One region of the Amphibiibacter pelophylacis genome, then DNA from elsewhere that is predicted to be linked to it. Evidence: riboswitches for the same ligand, from Rfam matches in the RefSeq annotation. Region 1 holds a riboswitch; the other holds the start of a gene.
What was found. A riboswitch is a leader RNA that binds a small molecule or an ion and turns the genes downstream of it on or off. The one in region 1 is predicted to bind cobalamin.
Positions count from the first base shown of each region.

Region 2: it holds a riboswitch for cobalamin, as region 1 does, so the genes downstream of both, RV045_RS00800 (cobyrinic acid a,c-diamide synthase CobB) here and RV045_RS02240 (TonB-dependent receptor domain-containing protein) in region 1, are expected to answer to the same signal.

Region 1 covers NZ_JAWDIE010000003.1:4,501-20,052, forward strand. Annotated here, with positions in the region: gene thiD (bifunctional hydroxymethylpyrimidine kinase/phosphomethylpyrimidine kinase) at 1-969, opposite strand, end outside; gene RV045_RS02230 (rubredoxin) at 1,098-1,250, shown strand; gene RV045_RS02235 (GGDEF domain-containing protein) at 1,286-2,419, shown strand; cobalamin riboswitch at 2,437-2,706, shown strand; gene RV045_RS02240 (TonB-dependent receptor domain-containing protein) at 2,777-4,648, shown strand; gene RV045_RS02245 (ABC transporter substrate-binding protein) at 4,645-5,529, shown strand; gene RV045_RS02250 (FecCD family ABC transporter permease) at 5,583-6,569, shown strand; gene RV045_RS02255 (ABC transporter ATP-binding protein) at 6,574-7,386, shown strand; gene RV045_RS02260 (VOC family protein) at 7,399-7,833, opposite strand; gene kdsB (3-deoxy-manno-octulosonate cytidylyltransferase) at 7,882-8,655, opposite strand; gene RV045_RS02270 (Trm112 family protein) at 8,657-8,884, opposite strand; gene lpxK (tetraacyldisaccharide 4'-kinase) at 8,931-10,073, opposite strand; gene RV045_RS02280 (ExbD/TolR family protein) at 10,079-10,498, opposite strand; gene RV045_RS02285 (MotA/TolQ/ExbB proton channel family protein) at 10,519-11,184, opposite strand; gene RV045_RS02290 (DUF3683 domain-containing protein) at 11,347-15,255, shown strand; gene RV045_RS02295 (HIT family protein) at 15,252-15,552, shown strand, end outside.
Region 2 covers NZ_JAWDIE010000001.1:177,490-193,041, forward strand. Annotated here, with positions in the region: gene RV045_RS00790 (bifunctional 2',3'-cyclic-nucleotide 2'-phosphodiesterase/3'-nucleotidase) at 1-858, opposite strand, end outside; gene bktB (beta-ketothiolase BktB) at 954-2,138, opposite strand; cobalamin riboswitch at 2,242-2,492, shown strand; gene RV045_RS00800 (cobyrinic acid a,c-diamide synthase CobB) at 2,561-3,907, shown strand; gene cobM (precorrin-4 C(11)-methyltransferase) at 3,904-4,740, shown strand; gene RV045_RS00810 (sirohydrochlorin chelatase) at 4,737-5,633, shown strand; gene RV045_RS00815 (precorrin-8X methylmutase) at 5,630-6,307, shown strand; gene RV045_RS00820 (cobalt-precorrin-5B (C(1))-methyltransferase) at 6,304-7,431, shown strand; gene cbiE (precorrin-6y C5,15-methyltransferase (decarboxylating) subunit CbiE) at 7,428-8,771, shown strand; gene cobI (precorrin-2 C(20)-methyltransferase) at 8,768-9,595, shown strand; gene RV045_RS00835 (cobalamin biosynthesis central domain-containing protein) at 9,592-10,368, shown strand; gene RV045_RS00840 (cobalamin biosynthesis protein) at 10,365-10,805, shown strand; gene RV045_RS00845 (CbtB domain-containing protein) at 10,834-11,040, shown strand; gene RV045_RS00850 (CbtA family protein) at 11,055-11,864, shown strand; gene cobJ (precorrin-3B C(17)-methyltransferase) at 11,864-12,880, shown strand; gene RV045_RS00860 ((2Fe-2S) ferredoxin domain-containing protein) at 12,877-13,239, shown strand; gene RV045_RS00865 (DMT family transporter) at 13,329-14,255, shown strand; gene pip (prolyl aminopeptidase) at 14,374-15,348, shown strand; gene RV045_RS00875 (sulfite exporter TauE/SafE family protein) at 15,386-15,552, opposite strand, start outside.

The DNA.
Region 1 (15,552 bases):
GGGCTCGCCCTCGGCTTCCAGCGGCATTTCGCCGGGCTCGCCCTCGTCGTCGGGCGGAACGGCCCAGAAAAAGCGGTCGGGAATCGCTGAGCCCATGCCCAGGCGGTAGCCGGTTTCCAGGCTCTGGTCGAGGAACTGCAGGGATTCGCTGACCGCTTCGTTGGGGTCGGTGCCCGACGCCAGCAGCGTGGCCACGGCCGCACCCAGCGTGTCGCCGGTGCCGATGAAATTCATGTCGATGCGCTCGAACTGCTCGCGCACGCCGTGCTCGACCTGCCCGTCCGCATTGACCGACAGCAGCACGTTGTCGATGAAGCTGCCGCCCCCGGCCGCGTGCGCACCCGACGCCAGGCCCGTCACCAGCAGGCGGCTGGCGCCCATGCGGTGCGCCTGCAGCGCCAGTTCGGACGGCGTGGGCAGCTGGCCACTGGCGGGCGCGGCCTGGCCGGGTTCGGCCAGAAACTGCGTCAGCACCTCGTGCGAGCCCGACAGCAGCGCGGCGCGCGGGATCAGGTGCTCGCGCACGGCGCTGATGTAGCCGTTGGTGGTGTCTTCTTCCCAGCCCAGCACTTCGGGCAGGTAGACGACCAGCGGGATGTCGGGGTATTCGGCGATCAGCTCGGAGACGCCGCGTACGACCTCGGGCGAGCCCAGGAAACCGGCCTTGAAGCCGCTGATGTCCATGTCGCGCAGCAGCATGCGCGCCTGCGCCACGACCATCTCCGGGTCCAGCACCAGGTGGCCCAGCACCTCGGTGGTGTCACGCACCCAGATGCAGCTGACCACCGGGCAGGCATGGCCGCCCATGGCGCTGATGGTGGCCACATCGGCCGCCAGGCCGCCTGCGCCGCTGGGGTCCTGGCCGTTGAAGGTGATGACGCACACCGGCGCCGGCAGTCCGGATTCGCCCTCGTCGCCTTCGGCGTCGGTTTCGGGGGGAAGGCCCAGGGGGTCATTGCTTGGCGTCATATGCTTTCCTGAGGCCGGATCAGTGCAAAGACCCGGCGAGCTACAATTCACGATTCCGCCATTGTAGTGAACTCGCCGGACCCGTCCGGCCCAAGAAGGAAGACGAGATGCCTCAAGCCCAAACCTGGATGTGCCTGATCTGCGGCTGGATTTATGACGAAGCCACCGGCGATCCGGAACACGGCATAGCCCCGGGCACCGCCTGGGCCGACGTGGACGCCAACTGGACCTGCCCGGAATGCGCCGCCCGCAAGGACGATTTCGAAATGGTTCCGCTTTGAGCGGAGCCTGACGGACCGCGCACCGGGCGCCGAGCGTGACCGCGCCTCCCCGCCGACTGAGCGAACAGCTCGCTGACCTGGCTGCCCTGCGCGATTTCGACGCGCTGGATCTGGGGCTGGTGGGCATTGTCCAGCGGCAGTGGCCGGTGCAGCGCCTGGCCCTGATCGAGCGCTCGGGCCAGCGCTGGCTGCTGCGCTTTCTGCTCGATGAAGGCAGTGTCGAGGCCGGCCCGGAACCGCTCTGGGTCGATCACGACCGCCTGCCCCCGCTGGCCGCCCTGCCCCTGCACGAGCAGGCGCTGAGCGACGGCCTGCGCATCACACGCGCCTGGGCTCTGCCCGAGGACCGGGAAGGCCCGGAAAGCCCCAGCGGCCAGTTCATCCTGCTGCCGCTGTCCAATGCCGGGCGCGATGGCGCGGTGCTGGAGGTGATCACCCACCAGCCCCTGGACGAGGCCCAGCTGGCCACGCTGCACGATGTGTTCCGTCTGGGCAACCACCTGCGCAGCCTGCTGGTCTGGGGCCAGCAGGACACGCTGACCGGGCTGCTGATCCGCAAAAGCTTCGACGAATCCTTCTACAAGGTCGCCGTGGCGCCGCGGCCGCAGGGCCGCTGTGCGCTGGGCTACATCGCCCGTCTGCCGGTGCCCAGCCAGACCAGCGCCTGCGAGCTCTTCACCCACCAGTACGCCGACCTGCGCCGCCAGGAGGCCCAGACGCTGGACGAGGCCTGGGGCTACTGGCTGGCGGTGGTGGACATCGACCACTTCAAGCGCGTCAACGACACCTGGGGCCACGTCATCGGCGACGAGGTGCTGCTGCACATGGCGCGGCTGATGCGCCAGTCGCTGCGCCACATGGATCTGCTCTACCGCTTCGGCGGCGAGGAGTTCGTCCTGCTGCTGCGCTGCGCCGACGAGGCGGGCGCCACGCAGGCGCTGGAGCGGCTGCGCGAGCAGGTCGGCCAGTTCGCTTTTCCGCGTGCAGGCCACATCACCGTCAGCATCGGTTACACGCGCATCCGCACCAGCGATTCGCCCACCAGCGCCTTCGAGCGCGCCGACCAGGCCGTCTACACCGCCAAGCACGAGGGACGCAACCGCATCTGCGCCGCCGACACGCACAGCCGCCAGGACGATGCAGTCAGTGGCGGCGTCGATCTGTTCTGACGCGACGGGGGCTTTCCCTATAATGCGCCCGTTGGTGCCGTCCTGGCTTTACGGTCAGGACAGTTCAACGGGAATCAGGAGGATGCGCGCGGGGGTCACTCGACCCCGCCCGCACTGACCTGAGCTGCCCCCGCAACGGTAAGCAGACGGCCCGCCACCCCCGGCAGGCCAGTGCGTGACACGCAGCCACTGGACGACACGGCCCCGGTTTTCAGGGGCTGCACGGTCTGGGAAGGCGTCGCGCACCGTGCTGTCAGCCCGGATACCGGCCAACAGGGTGGCCTGGCGCTTCGTGCCGGGCTGTAAGGCGCCCGGCTGCGGGGAACCGGCCGGGCGCGCTGCTTGACTGTCCATTCCATGACCCTACGCTCTCCCCTGCGCGCCCGCCGTCTGCTGGCCGCGCTGGCGCCCCTGGCGTCCGTTTCACCCCTGCTCATCCCTCTGGCTGCCCACGCGCAGACCGCCCCGCAACCCGCGCTGGATGCGGTGGTCGTCACGGCCAGCCGCACGCCTCAGGCCGTCTCATCGGTCCTGGCCGACCTGTCTGTCGTGGACCGTGACGAGATCGTGCGCAGCGGGGCCACCAATGTCGCCGATGTGCTGGCGCGGCTGCCCGGCTTCGAGGCCTCGCGCAACGGCGGGCCCGGATCCACCACCAGCGTCTTCCTGCGCGGCGGCGAAACGCGCCACACCGCCGTTTACATCGACGGCGTGCGCGTGGATTCGCAGTCAACGGGCGGCGCCACCTGGGAGCAGATTCCCGTGGACCAGATCGAGCGCATCGAGGTGGTGCGCGGCCCGGTTGCAGCGGTTTACGGCTCGGACGCCGTCGCGGGCGTGGTGCAGCTCTTCACCCGGCGCGGACGCGGCCCTGCACAGCCCAGCGCCAGCGTGACGCTGGGCGCTTACGGCACCGCACAGGTGCAGGCGGGCGTGAGCGGCTCCAGCGGTGCGCTGGATTATTCCCTCTCGGCCAGCCACGGCCGCAGCGACGGCTTTGATGCCAAAACAGCCGACGCCACCGGCCACAACCCCGACCGCGATGGCTGGACGCGCAGCAGCCTCCAGGGCCGTCTGGGCTATCAGATCAACGATCAGCACCGCGTGGACGCCACACTGCTGGCCAGCCGCCTGGTGTCGGGCTACGACAGCGGCACCTCCAGCGCCGACGACGAAAACCGCCACAGCCTGATCAGCGGCAGCCTGGCCTGGCAGGGCCGCTGGAACGCCGATGCCACCACCCGCCTGCGTCTGGGTGAAACGCGCAGCCGCTACGAGACTCGGCCGGACTTCTATGGCACGCGCACTACGCTGCGCAACATCACCCTGCAGCACGAGCAGCGTCTGGGCGACCAGCGCGTGAACCTGATCCTGGAGCGGCGCGAAGACCGCCTTGACAACCCGGCGACCGACTACGCCGCTGCGCTGCGCGGCCATCGCCACCAGGACGGCATCGCGCTGGGCTGGCGCGGCGATTTCGGCGCGCACGCCCTGCAGGCGCAGCTGCGTCACGATCAGGACAGCGAGTTCGGCGGACAGAACACCGGCAGCCTGGCCTGGGGCTGGGCTTTCCAGCCAAACTGGCGGGTGACGGCATCGGCGGCGACATCCTTCCGGGCACCCACGCTTTACCAGCGCTTCAGCCAGTACGGCAACGCGGCGCTGGTGCCCGAAACCGGCCGCAATCTGGAGGCCGGACTGCGCTGGAGCGACGCGGGCTCCGGGGCCAGCCTGACCGCCTGGCGCAACGCGGTCTCCAACCTGATCAGCTTTGGCGACCCGGGCCCCTGCGCAGACGACTATGGCTGCTATGTCAACGCCGGCCGTGCCGTGCTGCGCGGTGTGAACCTGGCCGGAAACACCCGGATCGGCCCGGTGGCCCTGCGGGGCTCGATCGACTGGCACGACCCGCGCAACACCGTCACGGACACCGTCCTGCCACGCCGGGCGCGCAGGCTGGCCACCCTGGGCGCTGACACCCAGCTCGCGGGCTGGCAGCTGGGCGCCGAGGTCCAGGCCGCCGGCCTGCGCTACGACGACGCAGCCAACACACGGCGCCTGGGTGGCTATGCGCTGGTCAACCTCACGGCGCGCCGGGCGCTGACGCCGCAGCTGGAACTGCTGCTGCGTGTGGACAACCTGGCGGACAAAAACTACGCTGTGGCCCGCACCTACGCGACTGCCAGGCGCAGCGTCCAGGCCAGCCTGCGCTGGGCCCCCAAAACATGAGCCTGCGCCTGACCCGCCGCTGTCTGGCCGCTTGTCTGCTGGGCCTGACCGCGCTCGCCGCCGCCGCCCAGCCCGTCAGCGTGCGCGACGACCGGGGCACGGAGCACACCCTGGCCGCGCCGCCGCAGCGCATCGTGACGATGCTGCCCTCGCTGACCGAAAGCGCCTGGGCGCTGGGCGTGGGCCAGCGCCTGGTGGGTGTGGACCGCTACTCCAGCTGGCCCGAAGACATCGCCCGCCTGCCCCATCTGGGTGGGCTGGACGACGCGCAGATCGAGGCCATCGCCGCGCTGCGCCCCGACGTGATCCTGGCCTCGACCGCCTCGCGGGCCATGGAGCGTCTGGAGGCGCTGGGCTTCACCGTGGTCTATCTCAAGGCCGAAACCCACGCCGACGTGCGCCGCACGCTGGAGGTGATCGCCCGCCTGCTGGGCACGCCGCAGGCGGCGGGGCGCGTCTGGGCCGATATTTCGCGCCAGATCGACGCCGCTGCCGCCCGCGTGCCCGCCCGAATGCGCGGCCAGACGGTCTATTTCGAGGTGGGCGGCGGGCCGTACGCGGCAGGCACCTCGTCTTTCATCGGCGAAACGCTGGCCCGGCTGGGGCTGGTCAACATCATCCCGGCGACGCTTGGGCCTTTTCCCAAGCTCAACCCCGAGTTCGTGGTGCGCGCCCACCCCGACCTGATCATGGGCGTGCGCAGCGAACAGGCCGCGCTGCTTCAGCGCCCGGGCTGGAGCGCCCTCGCCGCCGTGCGCCACCAGCGTCTGTGCGGCTTTGACGCGGCGCAGTACGACACGCTGGTGCGGCCCGGCCCGCGCATGGGCACGGCCGCCTCTTGGGTCGCCGACTGCCTGGTTCGCCTGTCCGCCACGCCATGAAGCCAGCGCCTGTCGCCTCACGCCTCGACCCGGCCGCCAGGCCACGGCGGCGCATGGCGCTGCTGATTACGCTGGCGCTGCTGCTGGCACTGGGCGCGGGCCTGGCCACAGGCCCGGCGGGCCTGTCGCCCGGCCGGTTGTGGGCCGATCTGACCGGGCCGGACGCCGCGCTGCTGCTGGGCCAGATTCGTGCGCCGCGCACCCTGGGGGCGGGGCTGGTGGGCGCGCTGCTGGGGCTGTCGGGCGCGCTGGCGCAGGGGCTGTTCCGCAACCCGCTGGCCGACCCGTATCTGCTGGGCAGCGCGTCGGGCGCGGGCCTGGGCGTGGTGCTGGTGATGGCGGCCAGCACGCTGGGCGGCGTCAGCATCAGCCTGGCGACCGCCGCCTGGATCGAGCGCGTGGGCCTGGTCGCCGCCGCCTTTGCCGGAGCGCTGTCGGGCGTGCTGCTGACCCTGAGCCTGGCGCGCGGCGCGGCGCACACGCTGCGCCTGCTGCTGGCGGGCGTGGTGGTGGGCGTGCTGCTGGGCGCCGTCAGCGATCTGATCACCGTGGTGTCGCCCGACGCGCTGCGGGGCAAGCAGGCCTTCATGCTGGGCAGCACCAGCTTTCTGGGCTGGCCTGCGCTCGCGCTGCTGGCGGCGGGGTTGGTGGTGCTCGCCGCTGTGGCCACGCGCTATGCGCGCGCGCTGGATGCGCTGACCCTGGGCGAAGACAGCGCACAGAGTCTGGGACTGGATCTGGCCCGCGTGCGCCTGGGGCTGGTGATGCTGCTGAGCCTGGGCACCGCGCTGGCGGTGTCGCAGGCGGGGCTGGTCGCCTTTGTCGGCCTGGTCGCGCCCCACCTCGTGCGGCGCAATGCGCCCGGGCCCCACGCCTGGCTGCTGCTGGCCAGCGCCGGGGTGGGCGCGACGCTGCTGATGGGCGCGGATGTGATCTCCCGCGCGCTGATCGCCCCGCAGGAACTGCCCGTCGGCGTGGTCACCGCCGTGCTGGGCGGGGCTTATCTGGTCTGGCTGCTGCGCCAGCGTGCGGCGGGGTAATGCTGTGACAGGCCGGCTCAACCCCCACCTCTTCGCCCGCGATCTGCGCGTGCGTCTTGGAGGGCCCAAAGCGGGGCGTGATGTGCTGCACGGCATCACCCTGGACACCAGCCCGGGCTGGACGGCGCTGGTCGGGCCCAACGGCGCGGGCAAATCCACCCTGCTGCGCGCGCTGGCCGGGCTGCAGCCGCTCTCAGACGGCCGGGTGCGGCTGCAGCCGCACGGGCTGGATGTGCACAGCGCCCCGCCCGCCGTTCGGGCCCGCCATCTGGCCTGGCTGGCGCAGCAGGGTGACATCAGCGGCGAACTGACGGCGCAGGAGACCGTGGCGCTGGGCCGCATCGCACGTCTGGGCCTGCTGGCCACGCCGTGCGCCCGGGATCTGGCGGTCACCGAAAACGCCATGCGGCTGACAGGCTGCATCGCCTGGCGCCACCGCCGTCTGCACGAGCTGTCGGGCGGCGAGCGCCAGCGCGTGCTGCTGGCCCGCGTGCTGGCCACGCAGGCGCCGCTGCTGCTGCTGGACGAGCCCACCACCCACCTGGACGCGCCGCACCAGGTCGCGCTGGCCCGGCTGTTCCGCCTGCTGGCACACGACAGCGATACGCCCTGCGCGATACTGACCGTGCTGCACGATCTGCCCATTGCGCTGCAGGCCGACCGCCTGCTGGTCATGGAGGGGGGCCGACTGCGCGCCGATGGCCCGCCCGGTGACGCGGCCGTGCAGCAGGCGCTGGTCGAAGTCTTTCAGGGCGCGATCCGCCTGGAGCGTGGCCCGGACGGCCGCCCGCGCGTCACGCTGGCGCTGGATGGCTGAGCCGCTTCAGGCTCAGGCAGGCTGGGCGCAGTTGACCATCCAGTGCATGCCAAAGCGGTCGGTCAGGCTGCCGTAGTAGGCGCCCCAGAACATGTCCTGCAGCGGCATCTGCACGCTGCCGCCGTCCGAGAGTGCGGCAAACAGGCGCTCGGCCTCGGCGCGCGTGTCGGGCTCGAGGTTGAGGTGGACGTTGTTGCCCGGCGTCACGGCAAAGCCCATGCTTTCGGGCGCGTCGGTGCCCATCAGCACGTGGCCGCCGGTGATGGCCAGCTCGATGTGCAGGACCAGATCGCGGTCGGCGTCGGCGATGGGGTGATCCGGCGACGGCGGCATGTCGCCAAAGCGCGCGACGGGCCCGATGAAATCGCCGCCGAAAACGCTGCGGTAGAACTCGAACGCCGACTGCGTCTGGCGCACGAAATTGAGGTAGGTGCTGGTGCGGGCCATGGGGCCTCCGGGGTGAAAATCAGTGGGGATTCTGGCGACTCAGACGCTTCAGCGGGAAGCCAGCCAGGCGCGCACGCGGGCCAGATCCTCGGGCGTATCGACACCGCCGGGCGGCGCGCTGTCCGTGACGTGGACGCTGATGCGGTGGCCGTGCCACAGCACGCGCAGCTGCTCCAGCGATTCGATCTGCTCGAGGGGCGACGGCGCCAAGCGCGTCATCGCCTGCAAAAACCCGGCGCGGTAGGCGTAGAGCCCGACGTGGCGCAGCACCGCCTGCGGTTCGCCCTGCCCCGGATCGTCGCGCCACCATGGAATCGCCGCCCGCGAAAAATACAGCGCCCGCCCCCGCGCATCCAGCACCACCTTGACGATGTTGGGGTTGTGCAGACCGGCGCGCTCGTGCAGCGGGTGCGCGACGGTGCTCATGCCGCAGTCGGCGTCGTCCAGCAACTGCTGCGCACAGGCCTGCGCCAGCGCGGGCGGCAGCAGGGGCTCGTCGCCCTGGACGTTGATGACGATGTCGTCATCCGCCAGCCCCAGCAGCTGCGCGGCCTGCGCCAGGCGCTCGCTGCCGTTGTTGTGCTGCGCGTCGGTCATCACAGCGGCAACGCCGTGGGCCTGGCAGGCCGCCAGAATATCGGCGTGGTCGGTGGCCACGGTGACCGAGGCCCAGGGCGAGGCGGCGCCGTCACCGGGCACTGCGGCCTGCATCATGCTGCGCGCCACGCGCACCACCATGGGCCATCCGGCCAGATCAAGCAGCGGTTTGCCGGGCAGGCGGCTGGACGCCATCCGCGCCGGGATGATGACGTGGGTGGCCATGTCAGCCCGCAGCGGGGATGGGCTCGCCCTGCTCGTCCAGCGCCAGCGCGTCGGATTCCAGCATGTGCGGAATGCCGTCGATGACGGGGAAAGCCAGATGGTCCGCGCGGCAGACCAGCGCGTCCAGCATCGGGTGCCCTGACGCGGGCGCCGGGCCGTGGTGCGCGCTCAGCGGCCCCTTGCACAGCGGACAGACCAGCAGGGTCAGCAGTTTGGGGTCGAGGCTCATGGGGGTTCCTTGGATCAGACCTTGGGGAAAATAATTCTGAATGATTTTAGACCAGCGCCCAGGCCAGCACCTCGCGCGCCAGCGCGGGCGGCAGCGCCAGCTCCAGCGGCCAGACCCAGGTGGGCGGCAGCTCGCCGCGCGCATGCCCGGGGCGCAGCTTGACAGCGTCTTTTTCGGTGACCCACAGCGGCGTGCCGGGCTGCCAGGCGGGGTGCTGACGCCAGGGCGCATCGTCCCATGCGGCGTGATCGGGCAGCGGCGCCGGGGTGAAGGCGTGGCCCTGTTCGCGCAGCAGGGCGAAAAACTTGTCTGGGTGCGCCAGCCCGGCCAAGGCCAGGGGAAGGACTCCAGGTGGCGCACTAGCGGCAGCGGCAGCCGCAGCCGCCGCGTCATCCCCCAGCGGTTTTGCGGCCAGCCAGTCGGCGAGCGGCACAGGCCGACCCAGCGCGCGCGTGGCCAGAAAACCCGGCTCGGACGTTGACGGCTGCGGCGCGTTGTACAGCAGCCAATGGGGTGCGGGCGCGCCGCTGGCGGCCGCCTGGTCGCGGCGCGCATCGCCCGCCAGCGCCAGCGGCCAGGGCTCGCGCAGCGGGCCGGCGGGCAGCAGGCGGGCGTTGCCCACGCCGCGCTCGTCCAGCACCCACAGCACGGCGCTGCGGCGCAGCGGCAGGTGCTGGGCGCCGTCGTCGCTGACGACGATCTGTGTGCCGGGCTGCGCGGCCAGCAGCGCGGCCAGCACGGCCGGGCGATCTCGCCCGACCCAGACGGGCGCGCCGGTGCGACGGGCGATCAGCACCGGCTCGTCGCCGCAGGTGGCGGGGTCGCTGTCCGGGGTGACGGGCTGGGGGAGCGCGGAGCGGCTACCTCCGTACCCGCGCGAGATCACTCCCACGCGCAGCCCGCTGCCCTGCAGCAGCGCCACCACCGCGATCACCGCCGGGGTCTTGCCCGCGCCGCCGACAATCGGGTTGCCCACCACCAGCACGGGCACAGACCCAGCCACAGGCGCAGACGTTTGGGCGGGGCGGTGTCCGGGGCGATCCAGCCGCGCCAGACGCCAGCGCCAGATCAGGCCGTAGAGTGCCGCCACGGCGCGCAGCAGCCCGGTGGCGAGCGGCCCCAGCGGCCGGTGCTGCGCCAGCGTGGGCCACCAGGCCGACCAGAGGCGCTCGCGCCAGCGCTGCAGCACGGCGCTCAGAGCCCGGCGGGCTTCTGCGCGGCGAAGGTCAGCCGGGGCAGACCGGCCTGGCGCGCGGCCTCCAGCGCGTTCATCACGAGCTGGTGTGGCACGCTGGCGTCGGCAGCCAGAACCACCAGCGCCTGGTTTTTGCCCTGGGCGGCCGCAGCCAGCGCCTGCGCCAGCAGATCGGGGTTGCGGCCATCGACGGCCTGACCGGCGACACGGAACTGGCCGTCGGCCGAGATCATCACCGTGATTTCCTGCGGCTTGTTCTCCAGCTGCTCGGTGTTGGCCGTGGGCAGGCTGACCTGCATCTGGGTGAACTTGCTGTAGGACGTGGTCGTCGCCAGGAAAATCAGGATGACCAGCAGAACGTCAATGAAAGGGATGAGGTTGATTTCGGGCTCATCAGGCGGGCGGCGGCGGAACTGCATGGGGCTCTCCTGGCTGGGACTCAGGCGGCCGGGGCGGCCGGGCGCACGCTCACGGCGGGCTCGGGGCTGTGCAGCATCAACTGCTGGTAAAGGCGCTCGCTGGCGTTTTCCAGCTCGGCGATGAAGCCATTGACGCGGGCGCGGAAGTAGCGGTGCGCGACCAGCGCCGGAATGGCGACCAGCAGGCCCAGCGCCGTGTTGTACAGCGCCACGGCGATGCCGCTGGCCAGTTGCGCCGGGCTGCTGCCCATGGCGCCCTGCGCGGTGAAAATCTCGATCATGCCGATCACCGTGCCCAGCAGGCCCAGCAGCGGCGCGGCCGAGGCCAGCGTACCCAGCGCGCCCAGGTAGCGCTCCATGGCGGCGATGGCGTCGCGGCCCGCGCGCTCGAAGCCCTGGCGCACGCCCTGCTGGCGCGCTTCGTCGTTGATCCAGCTCTGGGCGTGGGCCTGCAGGCCGCCCGCCAGCACCTGGCCCAGCAGCGAGTTGTGGCTCAGCGCCTGCACGGCCGACGGCGCCATGGTCTGGCGGCGGGTGTAGCCCAGCACGTCGTCCAGCAGTTTGGGCGGCGCGATGCGTGGGCGGCGCAGGAAAATCGCGCGCTCGATGACAAAGGCCAGCGTCAGCACCGAGGCCAGTAAAAGCGGCCAGATCGGCCAGCCCGCAGCTTGAATAATGGCAAACACAGTGGGGTTTCCTAGAGTTCAGGCGAAGGGCGATTATCCCGCATCGCCAGACGGCCCCGCCACACGCGCCCTGACGCGCCAGGCCCCGGGATGCCCTGCGCAGGGCAGGACGTGCGATTGTCGGGGACAATAGCGGATTGTCCGCGACAGACTGCCCAGCCCATGAACTCACCGCTGATCCTGCCCGAAAGCACCCTGTCCGATGACCGCGCGAGCGAAACGCCCCGCCTGCGCGAGATTCCTTACAACTACACCTCGCTGTCCGACCGCGAGATCGTCCAGCGCCTGCTGGGCGACAGCGCCTGGGACACGCTGGAGCAGCTGCGCAGCGAGCGCCGCACCGGCCGCAGCGCCCGGATGCTCTACGAGGTCCTGGGCGACATCTGGGTGGTGCAGCGCAACCCCTATCTGGAAGACGATCTGCTGCGCAACGCCAAACGCCGCCAACAGCTCATCGACGCCCTGCACCACCGCCTGGGCGAGATCGAAAAACGCCGCCAGCCCGATCAGGATCCGGAGCGCGACGCTCTGGTCGGCCAGCTTTTGCAGCGCGCCCGCGAAGCCGTGGCCCAGTTCGACCAGCGCTTTGGCCTGGTCGCCGGTCTGCGTCAGCGCGCCCGCCGCCTGCTGGGGCGGCACACGGCCAGGGACAACATCAAGTTTGATGGCCTGTCGCGCGTCAGCCATGTCACCGACGCCACCGACTGGCGCATCGAATACCCCTTTGTCGTGCTCACGCCCGATTCCGAGGCCGAAATGGCCGCGCTGGTGCAGGACTGCATCACGCTGGGCCTGACCATCGTGCCGCGCGGCGGCGGCACCGGCTACACCGGCGGCGCCGTGCCGCTGACCTGGAAAAGCGCCGTCATCAACACCGAGAAGCTCGAAGCCCTGTCCGGCGTCGAGATGGTCACCCTGCCCGGCCACAGCCAGCCCGTCGCCACCGTGCGCGCCGAAGCCGGTGTGGTCACCCAGCGCGTGGCCGACGTGGCCGATGGCGCGGGCCTGGTGTTTGCGGTCGATCCGACCAGCGCCGAAGCGTCCTGCGTGGGCGGCAACATCGCCATGAACGCGGGCGGCAAGAAGGCCGTGCTGTGGGGCACGGCACTGGACAATCTGGCCTCCTGGAAAATGGTCACGCCCGACGCGCAGTGGCTGGAAGTGGTCCGCATGGATCACAACATGGGCAAGATCCACGATGCCGAGCAGGCCACTTTCGAGCTGCGCTACTTCGACGCCAGCGGCCAGCATCTGCAGCGCACCGAAACCCTGGTCATCCCCGGGCGCACGTTCCGCAAGGAAGGCCTGGGCAAAGACGTCACCGACAAATTCCTGGCCGGTCTGCCCGGCGTTCAGAAAGAAGGCTGTGACGGCCTGATCACCAGCTGCCGCTGGGTGCTGCACCGCATGCCCGCGCACACGCGCACCGTCTGCCTGGAGTTCTTTGGCAACGCGCACGACGCCGTGCCCAGCATCGTGGACATCAAGGATTTCATGTTCGCCGAGCAGAAACGCTCGGGCGTGCTGCTGGCCGGGCTGGAGCACCTGGACGACCGCTACCTGCGCGCCGTGGGCTACGCCACCAAGAGCCAGCGCGGCGCCGCCAGCAGCGGCAGCGGTCTGCCCAAAATGGTGTTGATCGGCGACATCGTCGGCGATGACGCCGATGCTGTGGCCCGCGTCACCAGCGAGGTCATCCGCCTGGCCAACGGCCGCGCGGGCGAAGGCTTTGTCGCCGTCAGCCCCGAAGCACGCAAGAAGTTCTGGGCCGACCGCAAGCGCACCGCCGCCATCAGCCGCCACACCAACGCCTTCAAGATCAACGAAGACGTGGTGATTCCGCTGCCGCGCATGGGCGAGTACACCAACGGCATCGAGCGCCTGAACATCGAACTCAGCCTGCGCAACAAGCTGGACCTTGTCGCCGCGCTGCGCGGCTTTTTCGCCAGCAGCCCGCTGCCACTGGGCCGCAGCGAAGACGGCAGCGCCGCCACGCAGGATCTTCTGGGCGACCGTGTGGCGCAGGCGCGCGCGCTGCTGGACGAGGTCGGCGGCCTGTGGACGCACTGGCTGGATCACCTGGACACGCCCGACGCCGAAGGCCGCGCTTACTTCGAACCCCTGCAGTCGCACGCGATGCGCGCGTCCTGGAAGACCCAGCTGCGCGAGCCGCTGCAGCGCATTTTCAGCGGCGTGGCCTTCGCGCCCATCCTGGCGCAGTGCAGCGAGCTGCACCAGAAGGTGCTCAAGGGCCGCGTCTGGATCGCGCTGCACATGCACGCGGGCGACGGCAATGTGCACACCAACATCCCCGTCAACTCCGACGATTACGCCATGATGCAGACCGCCCACGAAGCGGTGCGCCGCATCATGGCGCTGGCCCGCCGCCTGGACGGCGTGATTTCGGGCGAACACGGCATCGGCATCACCAAGCTGGAGTTCCTGTCCGACGCCGAGCTGGCGCCCTTCGCCGACTACAAGGCGCGCATCGATCCCAACGGCCACTTCAACCGCGGCAAGCTGCTGCGCCAGACGGTCAGCGGCCAGCGCGCCAGCGACCTGACGCACGCCTACACGCCCAGCTTCGGGCTGATGGGGCACGAATCGCTGATCATGCAGCGCTCGGAGATCGGCGAGATCAGCGCCTCGGTCAAGGACTGCCTGCGCTGCGGCAAGTGCAAGCCCGTGTGCGCCACGCACGTGCCGCGCGCCAACCTGCTCTACAGCCCGCGCAACAAAATCCTGGCCACCAGCCTGCTGATCGAGGCCTTCCTGTACGAGGAACAGACGCGGCGCGGCGTGTCCATCGCGCACTGGTCCGAGTTTGAGGACGTGGCCGACCACTGCACGGTCTGCCACAAGTGCTACACGCCCTGCCCGGTCGATATCGATTTCGGCGACGTGTCCATGAACATGCGCAACCTGCTGCGCAAAATGGGCCGCAAAAGCCTGCGCCCCGCTGCGGCGGTGACCATGGCCATGCTCAACACCCAGAACGCTGCCGTCATCAACGTGATGCGCAAGGGCGTGATCGACTGGGGCGGCCGCGCCATCAACGCCGCCAACCAGCTGCTGAAGGCGCCGGTGCGCCAGCAGCTCGCGCGCCCGCCCGCCACGGTGGGCACGGCGCCACTGCGCGAGCAGGTCATCCACTTCATCAACCGCAAGATGCCTGGCGGCCTGCCCAAGAAAACCGCCCGCGCGCTGCTGGACATCGAAGACCGCGCCTACGTGCCCATCCTGCGCAACCCGGCCACGACCACGTCCGAATCCGAGGCGGTGTTCTATTTCCCCGGCTGCGGCAGCGAGCGCCTGTTCAGCCAGGTCGCGCTGGCCACGCAGGCCATGCTGTGGCAGGCCAATGTGCAGACGGTGCTGCCGCCCGGCCAGCTGTGCTGCGGCTACCCGCAGCGCGGCAGCGGCGATTTTGACAAGGCCGACGCCATGATCACCGACAACCGGGTGCTCTTCCACCGCGTCGCCAACACGCTGAACTACCTCGATATCAAGACCGTGGTGGTCAGCTGTGGCACCTGCTACGATCAGCTCCAGGGCTACCAGTTCGAGCAGATTTTCCCCGGCTGCCGCATCATCGACATCCACGAATTCCTGCTTGAAAAGGGCATCACCCTGCCCGCCGACAACACCGGCAGCTACCTGTTTCACGACCCCTGCCACAGCCCGATGAAGCTGCAGGCGCCCATGACCACCGTCAAAGGCCTGGTCGGCGACGCTGTGCTGGCCAGCGACCGCTGCTGTGGCACGTCAGGTACACTGGCCGTCGCCCGCCCGGACATTGCCACGCAGGTGCGCTTTCGCAAAGCGGAAGAGCTGCAGCGCAACGAAACCCTGCTTCGCGAACAGCACGGCGCCACGGGCGACATCAAGATCCTCACCAGCTGCCCGGCCTGCCTGACCGGCCTGAGCCGCTTCGGCAGTGATCTGCAGGGCGGCCTGCTGGAGGCGGATTACATCGTCGTGGAAATGGCCAAGCGCCTGCTGGGAGACAACTGGATGCCCGATTACGTCGAACGCGCCAACCGCGGTGGCATCGAACGGGTGCTGCTGTGACCGCCGTACCGGGCCTTCCGGCGCACATGGCCTGTCCGCTGTGCGACGTCACGCCGGTGACCAGCCAGTGGCTGCGCATCTGGTCGCACGACACGCTGCACGTGGTGCGCGTGCTGGACATGCCGCTCTTCCCGGCCTACTACCGCGTGATCTGGCGCGAACACGCCACCGAATGGTCCGAACTGGGCCCCAGCGACCGCCAGCGCTGCATGGAAGTCGTCACCGTGATCGAGCAGCTGCTGCGCGAGCAGCTCTCGCCCGACAAGATCAACCTGGCGAGCCTGGGCAACGTCGTGC
Region 2 (15,552 bases), on a different contig from region 1:
TACCTGGGCCACATAAAGGCCCGGGTTCTCGACAGTGGGGCCGTCGGGCTGGGTGCTGGCGCCGCCGTGCAGCAGGGCCACGACCACGTCTGCGCCCTCAGAACGCATTTTCGGGATCAGCGCCCGCGCGGTTTCCACGGCGCCAGCGGTGTAAACCTTGCCTTCCAGATAGCGCTTGTCCCAGTTCAGGATGCCCGGCGTGGTCAGGCCCAGCACGCCCACGGTGATGGGCTTGTGCACCGTCTGGCCGTTGATCTGGACGGCAACAGTGCGCTTGAGCAGCGTGTAGGGTGCGACCAGCGGTTGCTTCGTCTTGCTGGAATAGACATTGCCCAGCACCACGGGGAAACCCACACCCGGCCCGGCGGTGGCGCAGCGGCGCTGCAGGCCTTCGGTGTCCAGCACGTTGCCCAGAATCTGGTCCAGGTAGGGCAGGCCGTAGTTGAACTCGTGGTTGCCCAGGGTGCCCGCGTCGTACTTCAGCGTATCCATGGCCCGGTAGATCGACGGCATCTGGCCGCAGGGCAGCGGTTTGACGGTGGCCTCGACATCGGCCAGCGCCGTGCCCTGAATGGTGTCGCCGTTATCCAGCAGCAGGGCGCCCGGGAATTCGCTGCGCGCCTGGCGGATCAGCGTGGCGGTGCGCTCGAAGCCGTAGGACGGGTCAACCGCCAGCTTGAAGTAGTCGTAGCTGAGCACATTGGCGTGCAGATCGCTGGTTTCCAGCAGGGTGAGCTGGGCGCTGGCGCCGGAAGGCAGGCCGGGGCTGGCGCAGGCGGTCAGCCCAAGCGTGGCGATCAGCAGGGGCAGGGCAGAGACTGGGCAGGCAGAAGCGGCTCGGGAAGGGCGGGGTCGCATGGCGGTCCTTGTGTCGGCGGGCCGCAGCGTCCGGGCCCGGGGGTCTGAAGCAGGCACGCAGCATGCCACAGGCCCTGGTTGCCCGGGGGCCGGGTTTACACCCGCTCGAAAATCGCCGCGATCCCCTGGCCACCCCCGATGCACATGGTGACCAGGGCGTAGCGGCCCTGGATGCGCTGCAGTTCGTACAGCGCTTTCACGGTGATCAGCGCACCCGTCGCCCCGATGGGGTGACCCAGCGAAATGCCCGAGCCATTGGGGTTGACGCGGGCCGGGTCCATACCCAGCTCGCGCGTCACGGCCAGCGCCTGCGCGGCAAAAGCCTCGTTGGCTTCGATGACATCCATGTCCGCCATCGTCAGTCCGGCGCGCGCCAGAGCCGCACGGCTGGCGGGTACAGGTCCAAGACCCATAACCAGCGGATCCAGCCCCGCATGGGCGTAGGCCACCAGGCGCGCCATCGGCTGCAGGCCGCGCGTGCGGGCCGTGGCCGCATCCATCAGGACCATCGCCGCTGCGGCGTCGTTCAGGCTGGAGGCGTTGCCCGCCGTGACGGTGCCGTTCTCTTTGGTGAACACCGGTTTCAGTTTGGCGAAATCGTCGGCTTTGCTGTCGATGCGCACGTTTTCGTCGGTGTCGAACACCGTCTCGCCTTTGCGCGATTTCAGGGTGATGGGCAGGATCTGGTCCTTGAAGCGACCGGCAGCGATCGCGGCCTGCGCGCGCTGGTGGCTTTGCAGCGCCAGCGCATCCTGGTCCTCACGGCTGATCTGGCACTGGCGCGCCACGTTCTCGGCGGTGACGCCCATGTGGATGACGTTGAAGGGGTCGTGCAGCGCGCCGACCATCATGTCGACCAGCGCGGTGTCGCCCATGCGCGCGCCCCAGCGCATGTTGAGGCTGGCGTAGGGCGCGCGGCTCATGCTCTCGGCGCCGCCCGCGATGGCGACGTCGCAGTCGCCCAGCATGACGGACTGCGCCGCCGAAATCACCGCCTGCAGGCCCGACCCGCACAGGCGGTTGACGTTGAAGGCGGGCACTTCCTGCGCGCAACCGCCCTGGACGGCGGCGACGCGCGACAGATACATGTCCCTGGGCTCGGTGTTGATGACATGGCCGAAGACCACATGGCCGACCTCGCTGCCCGCGGTGCTGGCGCGCTGCAGGGCTTCGCGCACGACGCGCGCCCCCAGTTCGGACGGAGGCATGTCTTTCAGGCTGCCGCCATAGCTGCCTATGGGGGTGCGTACGGCGCTGGCAATAACGACTTCTCGGCTCATGTCTGTCTCCGGTTTTGGGTGTGTTCACAGTGTGTTCGTCGCATCTGACAGCGTGATGACGGCACAGTCACCAGGGACAAACCCGGGCTGCCCGGCAGCGGCTGTTACACTTCTTTGCATTGGTGCTGCCTGCCCGCTGCTGCGGTGCAGGCGTTAAACGGGAACCAGCAGGGGCGCTTTGCCGCCCTGATCTGGGCTGTCTCCGCAACGGTAGGCCAGTGCGCGCGGGGTGCCGCGCGCCGCTGCAATCAACAGCCACTGGAGCTTCGGCTCCGGGAAGGCGATTGCGACGGGTCCAGACGCATTTTCTGGACCACGGCGAGCCCGGATACCGGCCAGTAAGGGGTGAACTGCGGCAACGCGGCCACCTGTCGGCCGCTGCTGCTTCGGTGAAGGGCGCACGGCGCTATCTGGATCCCGGCATGTTGGCCCCTTCTGTTTCCTGCCCCGCTCTGCTGGTGGCAGCTCCTGCTTCCGGGCAGGGAAAAACCACTTTGACCGCCGCTCTGGCGCGGCTGGCCTCGCGGCGCGGCCTGCGGGTGCGGGTCTTCAAATGTGGCCCCGATTTTCTCGACCCCCAGTGGCTGGCTCTGGCCAGTGGCCACCCGGTTCATAACGTCGATCTGTGGATGACGGGCGAGCCGGATGTGCGCCAGCGCCTGTACGCCGCCGCGCAGCAGTCCGACCTGATCCTGGTGGAAGGCGTGATGGGCCTTTTTGACGGCCAACCCAGCGCCGCCGATCTGGCGCAGCGCTGGGGCCTGCCCGTGCTGGCGGTGATGGACGCCAGCGCCACGTCGGACACCCTGGCCGCGCTGGCTTACGGCCTGCGCCACTACCGCCCCGGCCTGCCATGGGCGGGCGTGCTGGCCAACCGCGTGGGCAGCGCGCGCCACGGCGAAATGGTGGCGCAGTCGCTGGGCGAGGGCTTTCTGGGCGCCGTGCTGCGCGACGCAGGCCCGCCCCTGCCCGAGCGCCATCTGGGCCTCTTGCAAGCGGCTGAGCTGCCTGACGCGCTGTCCCGCCTGGACGCCTGGGCCGATGCGCTGGAGGCCACGCCGCTGGGCCAGTTCTCGGCGGTGGACTGGCAGCGGTATGCGGTGGATTTCCCCGCGCCAGAATCTTCGGGCGAGCCTTCTGACGATGCCGCCTTGCGCCCGCTGGCCGGCCGGCGCGTGGCCGTTGCCCGCGACGCGGCGTTCAGCTTCATCTACCCGGCCAACCTGGAGACGCTCACCCAGCTTGGCGCCACGCTGGCGTTTTTCTCGCCGCTGGCGGATGACCCCGTGCCGCCCGCCGACGCCGTCTGGCTGCCGGGCGGTTACCCCGAACTGCACGCGGCTGCGCTGTCCGCCGCCACGCGCTGTGCCCAGAGCCTGCGCGACCACGTAGACGCCGGTCGGCCGCTGTGGGCCGAGTGCGGCGGCATGATGCCGCTCTTTGACACCCTGATCGACAAGGCGGGCCAGAGCCACGCCCTGTGGGGCCTGCTGCCCGGTGCGGTGATGATGCAGGCGCGCCTGGCGGCGCTGGGGCCGCAGCAGTGGTCGCCGGACGGCCGGGTGGCGCCGCTGCGCGGTCACACCTTCCACTACTCGCGCTGCGAGACAGCGCTGCCGCCGCTGGATCACGCGCAGGCGATGCGCGGGGGCCTGGCGTCTCCGGGCGAAGCGGTTTATGGCCGCCAGCGCCTGCGCGCCAGCTATTTTCACGCCTGGATGCCGTCGTCGCCCGAAGCGGTGGCGCTGCTGCTGGGGGTGCAGGCATGACAGTGGTTTCTAACGCCCCCGGCACGGTTTGGTTTGTGGGCGCGGGGCCGGGCGATCCGGATCTGATCACCGTCAAGGGCCGCGATGCCATCGCCCGCGCGGGTGCCATCCTGTTCGCCGGATCGCTGGTCAGCGAGGCGGCCACGCGCTGGGCGCCTGAGGACTGTGTCATCGCCGATTCGAAAGACATGACGCTGGAGCAGATGACCGCCTGGCTGATCGACCAGGCCAGCCGCCACGCGGTGGTGGTGCGACTGCAGACGGGCGATCCCGGCCTGTACGGCGCGCTGATCGAGCTGGTCCAGCCGCTGGACGCGGCGGGCGTGCCGGTGACGGTGGTGCCCGGCGTGTCGTCGGCCATGGCCTCGGCGGCGGCGGCGGTCGAAAGCCTGACCCTGCCAGAGGTGACGCAGAGCGTCATCTTCACCCGCGTTGAAGGCCGCACGCCCATGCCGCCCGGCGAGAGCCTGGCCGAGCTGGCGCGGCACCGCTGCACGCTGTGCATTTTTCTGAGCATCACCCTGCTGCACAAGGTCGAGGCGGGCCTGCGCGAAGCGGGCTGGCCGGGCGATGCGCCCCTGGTGGTGGTGCACAAGGCCTCGTGGCCCGGGCAGGAAATCATTGTGCGCGGCACGCTGGACACCCTCAAGGCGCAGTGCCGCGCGGCCGGCATTGTCAGTCAGGCCATGATCCTGGCCAGCCCCACGCTGGGCGCCCGTCACTGGGATAGCCTCATCAAATCAAAGCTTTACGACGCCCGCTTCACGCACCGCTTCCGCAAAGCCAGCGTCAACTCAGACCAGGACCCGGGCCTGGAGAAGGACACCCCATGACAGAACAGACTGTGCTGCTGGTCGGCCACGGCTCGCGCGAGCCCGGCGGCAACGACGAAATCAACGCCTTCGCGCAGGCCTGGCGCCAGCAGCGCCCGAACTGGCGCATCGAGGTGTGCTTTATCGAATTTGCGCCCGTGCTGCTCGACGCCGGTCTGGACGCCGCCGCGCGCGGCAGCCAGCGCGTGGTGGTGGTGCCGCTGATCCTGAACGCAGCCGGACACGTCAAGATGGATGTGCCCGACGCCATCGCACACGCCCGGGAGCGCCATCCGGCGGTGGCCTTCGCCTACACGCCGCATCTGGGCGCCTGCGACCCCATCCTGGCGGTGCTGCGCCGCCAGTTGCGCCAGGTGATGCAGCGCCTGGACATGCCCGACCCGGTGACCACCGGCGTGATCCTGCTGGCGCGGGGCAGCAGCGACCGCCAGGCCAATGGCGACGTCGCCCGCATGGCGCGCTGGCTGCACGAGGCGGGCGACCACGAACTGGTCGACATCGCCTTCACCGGCATCACCCTGCCGCGCCTGGAGCGCGTGGTCCAGCGCCAGGAGCGACTGGGCATGACGCAGATCGTCGTGCTGCCTTACTACCTGTTCACCGGGACCCTGATGACGCGCATCCAGCGCCAGATCCAGCACCTGCAGGGTCAGTACCCGCGCCTGCGCTTCGGGCTGGGCGATTACTTCGGCTTCGAGCCCGAGATCACCGCGCTGCTGGAAGAGCGCGTCCAGGCCACCACGCAGCCGCAGTCCAGCGCAATGGCGCTCATGCCCTGCGACGGGTGCAAGTTCCGCGAGATCGCCGCCGCGCACGGCCACGGTCCGCACCACCATGGTCCGGATGAGCACGCGCACGGCCACGATCACGCCCACCCGCATCCGCATCCATGAGCACCGTCAACACCGTCACCGAACAGCTCACCGCCGCCGGGCAGGCGATCGAGCACGATTCCTTCGCCATCATCGACCGCGAAGCGGGGCCGCACGACTACACGGCGCAGCAGTGGCCTCTCGTGCGGCGCATGATTCACGCCAATGCCGATTTCGAGTTCAACGGCCTGACCCGCTTTCACCCGGACGCGGTGGACGCGGGTGTGCGCGCCCTGCGCAGCCGGGCCAGCCGCGTGGTGGCCGATGTCGAGATGATCTGCGTGGGCCTGTCGCGCCCGCGCCTGGCGCACTTTGGCGTGGTCCCGCACCAGTTCATCAGCGACGAGGATGTCATCGCGCAGGCTCGGGCGCAGAACACCACGCGGGCCGTTCAGGCCATGCGCAAGGCCTGGCGTCTGGGCCTGCTGGACGGCGCCCTGGTGGGCATCGGCAATGCTCCCACCGCGCTGATCGAGCTGGTGCGGCTGATTCAGGACGAGGGCGTGCGCCCCGCGCTGGTGGTCGGTCTGCCGGTGGGGTTCGTGTCGGCGGCGGAATCGAAGGCGATGCTGGCCGCTCAGGCTGTCGTGCCGTGGATCGTCATCGACGGACGCAAGGGCGGCTCGACCCTGGTGGTGGCCGCCCTGCATGCGCTGCTGGCGCTGGCTGAAGCGCAGGAGCGCGACGCCGCATGAAAAGCGCCGCCGCCAAAGGCACCCGCACCGGCTTCACGACCGGGGCCTGTTCGGCCGCCGCCGCCCGCGCGGCCACGCTGGGTCTGCGCGATGGCGCTGTTCTAGGCGTAGTGGATTGCCTGCTGCCCAACGGCCAGGGGGTGAGTTTTGCCGTGCACGATGGCTGCGTGGACGCCAGCGGCCAGGCCGCGCATGCCATGGTCATCAAGGATGCGGGGGACGACCCCGACTGCACCGACAAGGCCCACCTGACGGTGGACGTACGCCGCCTGCCCGGCCAGGCCGGGGTGGTGCGTCTGCTGGGCGGTTTTGGCGTGGGCACGGTGACGCAGCCGGGTCTGGGGCTGGAGGTCGGCGGCCCGGCGATCAACCCGGTGCCGCGCGCCAATATCGAGGACAACGTGCGCCAGGCGGCGGGCGACCTGCTGGAGTGCGACGGCCTGGAGGTCACGGTGTCCGTGCCCCAGGGGCTGGACATGGCCAAAAAAACGCTCAACGCCCGGCTGGGCATCCTGGGCGGCATCTCTATTCTGGGCACCACGGGCATTGTCAAACCGTATTCGACGGCGGCCTGGCGGGCCAGCGTCATTCAGGGTGTTCAGGTGGCGGCGACCACGGGCACGGGCTGCGTGGTGCTGACCACGGGCGGGCGCACTGAGCAGTTCGCCATGACGCAGCGGCCCGATCTGCCCGAAATCTGCTTTGTGCAGATGGGCGATTTCCTGCGCTACGCCGTGGATACAGCGGTGGCTTCGGGCCTGCGCCACATCGTCATCGGCGGCATGGTCGGCAAGCTGACCAAGATCGCCCAGGGTGAGACCATCACCCACGCCAACCGCGCCGAAGTCGATACCGCACTGCTGGCCGGGCTGGCGGCACAAGCGGGCGCACCGCCGGATGAGTGCGCGGCCATCGCCGCGGCCGAAACCGCGCGCTTTGCCGCCGAGCGCATGACCGCGCTGGGCCTGGCCCAGGAGTTTCACCGGCTGCTGGCGCAGCGCGTTGTGCAGACCGTGACCGCACGTTACCCCGGGCAGTTCCGCCTGGACGTGCTGGTCTGCGATTTCGACGGCAGCCGCATCACGGCGGCGTCGTCCGCCCCGGATTTCGAGGAGCTGCCATGAAGGCTGATTCACGCCCCCCACGCTGTCAGGTGATCGGCGTTCTGGACGATGGCGCCGCCAGCCTGTCGCCCAAAGCCCTGAGCGCCTTGCGCCAGGCCGATGTGGTGATTGGCGCGGCGCGCACGCTGGCGCTGTTTGCCCCCGAAATATCCCCCGAAGCCACGCAGCACGATCTCACCCGGGCGTTGTCCCAGGTTCCCGCCTGGGTGCGCGACGCGCAGGCCCAGGGCCTGCGCTGCGTGGTGCTGGCCACGGGCGATCCGCTGTGCCACGGCATCGCGGGTTTTCTGGCGGCACGGCTGTGCTTTGACGCGCTGGAGATCGTGCCCAATCTGTCCACGCTGCAGATCGCCTGCGCCCGCGTGGGCCTGGTCTGGCAGGACATGGGCATAACCAGCGTCCATGCCGCCGATGCGGGCGAGTGGACGCCTGGCGCCGACGCCCGCCACGGCCTGTATGCGCTGGCCCAGGCGTTGCGCCGTCACGACCGCATTGCGGTGCTGACCAGCCCGGACAACACGCCCGACCGCATCGCCCGCCTGATCCTGGCCGAAGGCCAGGCCGACGACTGGCGCATGGCCGTGGCCGAGCGCCTGTGCCGCAGCGACGAGCGCATCCAGGCCGATCTGTCCATCAGCGCGGCGGCGGCGCTCAGCTTCGCCGACCCCAACGTGGTGCTGCTGTGGCGCACCCGTGCGCGGCCGGCCGAGGTGCTGTTGGGTCTGCCCGACAGCCACTTCGAGCAGCGCCAGCCCGACAAAGGCCTGATCACCAAGCGCGAGGTGCGTGCCGTCTCGCTGGCCCGCCTGCAGTTGCGCGCGGACAGCGTGGTCTGGGACATTGGCGCCGGATCGGGCGCGGTGGGGCTGGAAGCGGCGCGGCTGTGCCCGCGCGGCCACGTTTACGCCATCGAGAAAAACGCCGCCGACGCCGCCATTGCCGGGCGCAACGCCCGCGCTATGGGCGTCAGCCACTACACCCTGGTCCACGGCCGGGCGCCCGAGGGCCTGGACGCCTGGGCCGATCCGGACGCGGTCTTTGTCGGCGGATCGGGCGGCGAACTGCCCGAGCTGATCCGCCTGGCGCTGCAGCGTCTGCGCCCGGGCGGCTGGCTGGTGATGAACTTTGTCACCCTGGAAAACCTGTCCGCCGCGCTGGAGGCGCTCAAGGCGCACGGCGCCGTCTGGGACGTGACGCAGCTTCAGGCGGCGCGCAGCTCGCCCATTCTGCACATGCACCGCATGGCCGCCGAAAACCCGGTGTGGATCGTGTGCGCGCAGGCGGGTCAGCAGGCCGGGCAGGGCCAGCAACCCCAGCACGCTCAGAAGGAGCCTGCATGAGCGCCGCCGCACACGGAACCCTCTACGGCATCAGCCTGGGGCCGGGCGATCCGGGCCTGATCACGCGCGCGGCCTGGGCGGCGCTGCAGCGCTCGGACGCGGTCTGGGTCTACCCGGCGCGCAGCGGCAAAACGCCCAGCTACGCGCTGGACATCGTCACCCGCGCCGGGCTGACGCCGCCGGGCGATCACGCGCTGCTGCTCTTTCCCATGACGCACGATGGCGACAAGCTGGCCCGCGCCTGGCTCAAGGCCGCCAACACCGTGCTGCCCTGGCTGCAGGCCGGGCGCGATGTGCTCTTCCTGGTCGAGGGCGATGCCAGCACCTACGCCACCTTCGGCCACCTGGCGCGAACGCTGCGCGCGCTGGACGCCGCGGTCAAGGTGCAGGTCATTGCCGGCGTCAACGCTTTCACCGCCGCCTGCGCCGACGTGGGCGTGCCGCTGGCTGAACAGGACGACACCGTGGCCATTGTTCCGGCCGCCTATGGCGTCAGCGCGGTGGACCGGCTGCTGCCCGATTTCGACACCCTGGTGCTGATGAAAATCAAGCCGCTGCTCGACGAGCTGCTGGACTGGCTGGTGCATCGCGGGCTGCTGGCGGGCGCGCATTTCATCGAGCGCAGCGGTGCGCCCGACGAGCGCAGCCTGTCGGGAGAGGCGCTGCTGGCGCTGCGCGGTAGCCGGGTCAGCTACCTGTCGCTGCTCGTCGTGCGCAACCCGCAGCGCGTGCGCGGCGAGCGCATCAAAGGCTGCCTGAAAAAATCTTCTCCCTCTGGCCCCGGTTCTGACCCGGGCCTGTTTTCTGAAGCGGACGACGCATGACTCTCCCCCTTTCGACCCTCGACGGCACCCGCGTGGTGCTGGTGGCCATCACGAAACATGGCGCTGCCCAGGTCGCGCATCTGGCGGCGCAGCTGCCGCAGGCGCATGTCTGCGTGGCGGCCAAATTTGCGGCGCTGATGGCTGAAAAAACGGGCGGCCTGCCCAACCCGGTCCATGCTTACAGTGGCGCGTTTCGGGATGAGATCGGCGCACTTTTCAGCAATTACGACCAGATCGTGTTTTTTGTCTCGCTGGGTGCAGTGGTGCGCCTGATCGCGCCGCACCTGAAAAGCAAGGACGAAGACCCGGGCGTGACGGTGGTGGACGACGCGGCGCAGTTCGTCATTCCCGTCCTGTCGGGCCATGTGGGCGGTGCCAACGCCATGGCCGAACGCCTGGCCGCGCTGCTGGGTGCCACCGCTGTGCTGACCACGGCGTCCGACGTGGGACAGACCCTCCCCGTGGACATTCTGGGCCGCGAGCTGGGCTGGACGGTCGAGGCGCCCAAAATCAACATCACGCGCGTATCGGCGCACGTCGTCAACGGCGAGCCGGTGGCGGTGGTTCAGGAGACCGGCCGCCGCGACTGGTGGACGCGGTCCACGCCGCTGCCTGCCAGCATTCAGTGTTTCGAGCGCCTGGACCAGGTCGATCTGGAGCGCTTTCGCGCTGTCCTGTGGATCACCGACGCGCCGGTGCCGGACGCCCTGTGGCAGCAGTTGCACGAGCGCCTGGTGGTCTACCGCCCGCCGCAAGGGCAGGGCGCTGCATGAATCCGGTCTGGCTGACCGCCGGTCTGGGCTGCGATCGCAGTACGCCGCTGGACACCCTGCGCACCGCGCTGGACCAGGCGCTGGCGCAGGCCGCAGCGCACCTGGGCGTGGCGGTCCAGGCGCTGCGCCTGGTTGCGCTGGCCAGCATCCAGGCCAAATCGGACGAAGTCGGCCTGCTGGCGCTGGCCCAGCAGCGGGGGCTGCCGCTGCACTTTTACAGCGCCGCGCAACTGGCCGAAGTGGCCGTGCCCAACCCGTCGGCTACCGTGCTGCGGTATATGGGAACGCCCTCGGTCAGCGAAGCGGCGGCGCTGCTGGCGGCCGGGGCCGACGCTTCCCGCCTGGTCCTTGAGAAATACCGCTGGCGCGGCCCGCAGGGCCTGAACGCCACCGTGTCGCTGGCCCGCGCCCGTGCCCCGGCCCCGGTCGAGATCTGAACCCGTTTTTTCACCCAAGGAGATTGCCATGATGACGTCCACCCCCGCCCAAAACCCTTCCCGCAGCACCGCCGCCGATGCGGTCACCGCGACCCGCAAGGCCCTGGCCCTGCAGCTGGGCGGCGCCCTGATGCTGGCGCTGGTGCTGTTTTACGGCGTCGGTTTTGCGCACAGCCCGCTGGCGCACAACGCCGCGCACGACGTGCGCCACGTCACCGTCAAACCCTGCCACTGAGCCCGGAGAACCCCATGCTGCTGCGACGACTGATCTGGCTGGCCCTGGTGCTGGCTCTGGCGGTGGGCTCTGTCCAGACCCTGCTGCAACACCACTTTGCCCTGCCGCTGATCCAGACGGCCGAAACGTTCGAGGACCAGGCCCCCGTACCGCCGGCGCTGGCCCACGCGCATGAGCCCGCCCAGGCACACGATCACGTTCATGACGCCAGCGCCTGGACCCCGCAGGACGGCGCCGAGCGCACCTTCTGGACCTGGGTGGCCAATGTGCTGGAAAACCTGGCGCTGGCGCTGATGCTGCTGGTGGCTTTTGCGGCGCGCGAGCTGTGGCGCGGCCTTGCGGCAGCTCCGTCGGCGGCGCCCTGGCGGGTGGCGGGTGTGGCGCTGGCGGGTTTCGTCGGTCTGCACCTGTGGCCGTCACTGGGCCTGCCGGCCGAGCTGCCGGGCGCGCAGGCGGCCGATCTGCTGCAGCGGCAGATGGCCTGGGGCCTGGCCAGCGTCTGTGCGCTGCTGGCCTGCGCGGTGCTGGGCTGGGCCCGTTTCGCGGGGGTCTGGCGCTTCGCCCTGGCACTGGCGCTGCTGGCCCTGCCGTTTGCGGTGGGTTTTCCGCACGCGGGCGATCCCTATGCGGCTTTCGGTCCGCAGGCGCACCAGATTCTGACGAATCTGACCGGGCGCTTTGTTGGGGTCAGCCATCTGCTGGCCGTGGTGCAGTGGCTGGCGCTGGGCGCCGGAGCGGCCTGGCTGGCGCCGCGTTTTCTGCAGCCCCTGCTGCGTCCGGCGGGGTTGCGCCCGGCGGCGCTGGCCACTGGGGAGGCCCGCTGATGGGGCCGCAACTGCTGCGCACCGAGTCGCCGGACCAGACGGCGCCCAAAGGCCGCATCCTGCTGGTCGGCATCGGGCCGGGAAGTGTGGATCACATGACGCACCGCGCCCGCGCGGCCATCGCCGAAGCCGATGTTGTGGTGGGTTATGTGACCTACATCAAGCTGGTCGCTGATCTGCTGGAAGGCAAGGAAGTCGTGCGCAAAGGCATGACCGAAGAGCTGGACCGCGCCGTCAGCGCGCTGGCGGCTGCGCGCCAGGGCAAGACGGTGGCGCTGATCTCGTCGGGCGACGCGGGCGTTTACGGCATGGCCGGGCCGACTTACGAGGTGCTGTTCGAGGCCGGCTGGACGCCCGACGACGCCGTGCAGGTCGAGATCATCCCCGGCGCCTCGGCGCTCAACGCCTGCGCCGCGCTGGTGGGCGCGCCGCTGACCCACGATTTCTGCGCGATTTCGCTGTCCGATCTGCTGACGCCCTGGCCGGTCATCGCCCGGCGCCTGAATGCGGCGGCGGCGGCCGATTTCGTGGTCGCGCTCTACAACCCCAAGAGCGGACGGCGCACGCGCCAGATCGTCGAGGCGCAGCGGCTCTTCTTAGCGCACCGCCGCGCCGACACGCCGGTCGCCATCGTCAAAAGCGCGTACCGGCGGCGCCAGAACATCGATTTCCGCACGCTGGAGACGCTGTGCGAAGCCGACATCGGCATGCTCAGCACCGTGCTCATCGGCAACAGCAACACCGTGCTGCGCCACGGGCTGATGGTCACGCCGCGTGGCTACGCCAACAAATACGATCTGCAGGACGGCGGCGGTGCCCGGGCGGGCGAGAAGGCCGGGCGCTCGCTGTCCACCGGGCTGGACGGCTGGCTGGCGGGCGTGCTGGCGGACCACGCCAGCGGCGTTTCTGCCGCCGATCTGGCCCAGCGCCACCGCCTGCCGCTGGACTACATCCTGGCCACGCTGGCCGAACCTTCCGCCCCCGATGCTGAAGAAGTGACTCAGGACACTGAATGAATCCGCCCGAAATCATCCGCCCCAAAATCGGCGCCTACCGCCGCCACCTGCTGATCTGCACCGGATCACGCTGCACGCAGGACGGGCAGTCGCAGGCCCTGTTCGACAGCCTGGGCGAGAAGTTCAAAGCCGCCGGGCTGGACGCGGGCGATCTGCGCGTCAAGCGCAGCCGCGTCAGCTGCTTTGCCGCCTGCAAGGGCGGGCCCATCGTGTGCGTCCAGCCCGACGGCACCTGGTACTACAACGTCACGCCGCAGAACATGGACCGCATCATCGAACAGCACCTGGTGGGCGGCGAGCCGGTGGACGATCTGGTGTTCCACCAGGGGCCAGCCTGTCACACGGACGCGGCGGGCTGATCCCCGCGCGGGGGTATCGCAGGAAGCGGGTCGAAGCCCAGGGCGGCCTGCCGCACAATGCGCTTTTCTGCCCCTGAAAGCGCTTTTCAATGACCGCCGCTGCTCCGAAATCTTCCGCGCTCTACGCCCAGCTCGTGCTGCTGGCGGCGATCTGGGGCGGGTCTTTCCTGTTCATGCGCATGGGCGGGGGCGAGTTTGGCCCGGTGGCGCTGGCGGGCCTGCGCGTCATTGGCGCGGGTCTGCTGCTGTGGCCGCTGCTGATGCTGCGCGGTCAGACGCGCCACGTGTGGCCGCACGCCGGACACATCCTGGTGGTGGGGCTGCTGAATTCGGCGCTGCCCTTCCTGTGCTACGCCTACGCCACGCGCCACATCACGGCGGGGGCGTCGGCGATTTTCAACGCCAGCACGCCGCTGTGGAGCGCCGTCATCGCCTGGCTGTGGCTGGGCGACCGCCTGGGCCGCACGCGGGTGCTGGGCCTGGCGCTGGGCTTTGGCGGCGTCGTGGCGCTGGCGGGCAGCCGGGCCAGTGGCGCATCCGGCAGTGCGCTGTCCGAACTGCTGCTGGCCGTGCTGGCCTGCCTGGCCGCCACGATGATGTATGGCGTGGCCGCCAACTACGCCAAACGCCACCTGGCGGGCGTGCCCAGCATGGCGGTGGCGGCGGGCAGCAACGCCTTCGCCGGGCTGCTGATGGTCGGCCCGACGATCTGGTTCTGGCCTGCGCAGCCGCCCAGCGCCGGGGCCTGGGTGGCGATGGCGCTGCTGGCGCTGGTCTGCACCGGCGTGGCCTATGTGCTGTACTACCATCTCATCCAGAACCTGGGCCCGTCCAACGCCAGCAGCGTGACCTTTCTGGTGCCGCTGTTTGCCGCGCTGTGGGGCTGGGTCGTGTTGTCCGAGCCGGTGACCCTGGACATGATCGCGGCGGGCAGCGTCATTTTTGCCGGAACCGCGCTGGTGATGGGGCTGGCCGAGCGCCTGCTGGCCCGCCGCCGGGCCGCGCCCTTGCTCTGACTTGCGCTGAAACGTACCCAGACGCACCCTGCTGCACTGATTTTTTCGAGGAGATTGCCCCGTGACCATTCATCACCACCGTCTCACGCCCCAGAACCCGGCTGCGCCCGCGCGAGGGCTGTACCCGCCCATCGAACCCTTCGCCAGCGGCCTGCTGGACACGGGCGACGGCCACCAGATTTACTGGGAGCTGTGCGGCAACCCGCGCGGCAAACCGGCGGTTTTCCTGCACGGCGGGCCGGGCGCGGGCTGCTCGCCGCAACACCGGCGCCTGTTTGATCCGCAGAAGTACTGCGTGCTGCTGTTTGACCAGCGCGGCTGCGGCCGCTCGCGCCCGCACGCGGGGCTGGAGAACAACAGCACCTGGCACCTGGTCGCCGACATGGAGCGCCTGCGCACGATGCTGGGCGTGCCGAAATGGCTGGTGTTTGGCGGTTCCTGGGGCAGCACGCTGGCGCTGGCGTATGCGCAAAGCCACCCGGACTGCGTGGCGGCGCTGGTGCTGCGGGGGATTTTCACGCTGCGCAAAAGCGAGATCCGCTGGTTCTACCAGGAGGGCGCGTCACACGTTTTTCCGGACTACTGGGCCGACTACCTGGCGCCGATTCCACCCGCCGAGCGCGATGACCTGGTCGCCGCCTACCACCGCCGCCTCACCAGCCCGGACGTCGACACCCGCTACCAGGCCGCCGTGGCCTGGAGCCGCTGGGAAGGCCGCACCATCAGCCTGCTGCCCGGCCCGGACGCCGACAGCTTCGCCCAGCCCGATTTCGCCCACGCTTTCGCGCGCATCGAAAACCATTATTTTGTTCACCACGGCTTCATGGACGACGGCCAGCTGCTCGACCAGGCCCCGCGCCTGCGCGGCATCCCCGGCGTCATCGTGCAGGGCCGCTACGACATGTGCACTCCCGTGCAGTCCGCCTGGGATCTGTACCACGCCTGGGGCGGCGCTGACCTGCACCTGGTCGCCGACGCCGGCCACCGCTACGACGAACCCGGCATCCTGCCCCTGCTGCTGCAGGCCACGGATGAGTATGCGGCGCTGGATTTTGAGGCGGCGGATGCTGGGCGGCTGGCGGGCGGGGGGTGAATGCGGGTCGGGCTGGAGATGGCGCACTCCATGACCCTCACAGGGCCCCAATCCCGTCCTGCACCAGCTTGATTCCCGTCAGAAACATCCCCACATAGATGATGCGATAGAACAGTTCGGGCCGGATCACGCGGGCCAGGCGAACGCCCATCCATACGCCCAGTGGCGCCAGGGGCAGCAGGACCAGCGAGGTGCTCAGGCCGC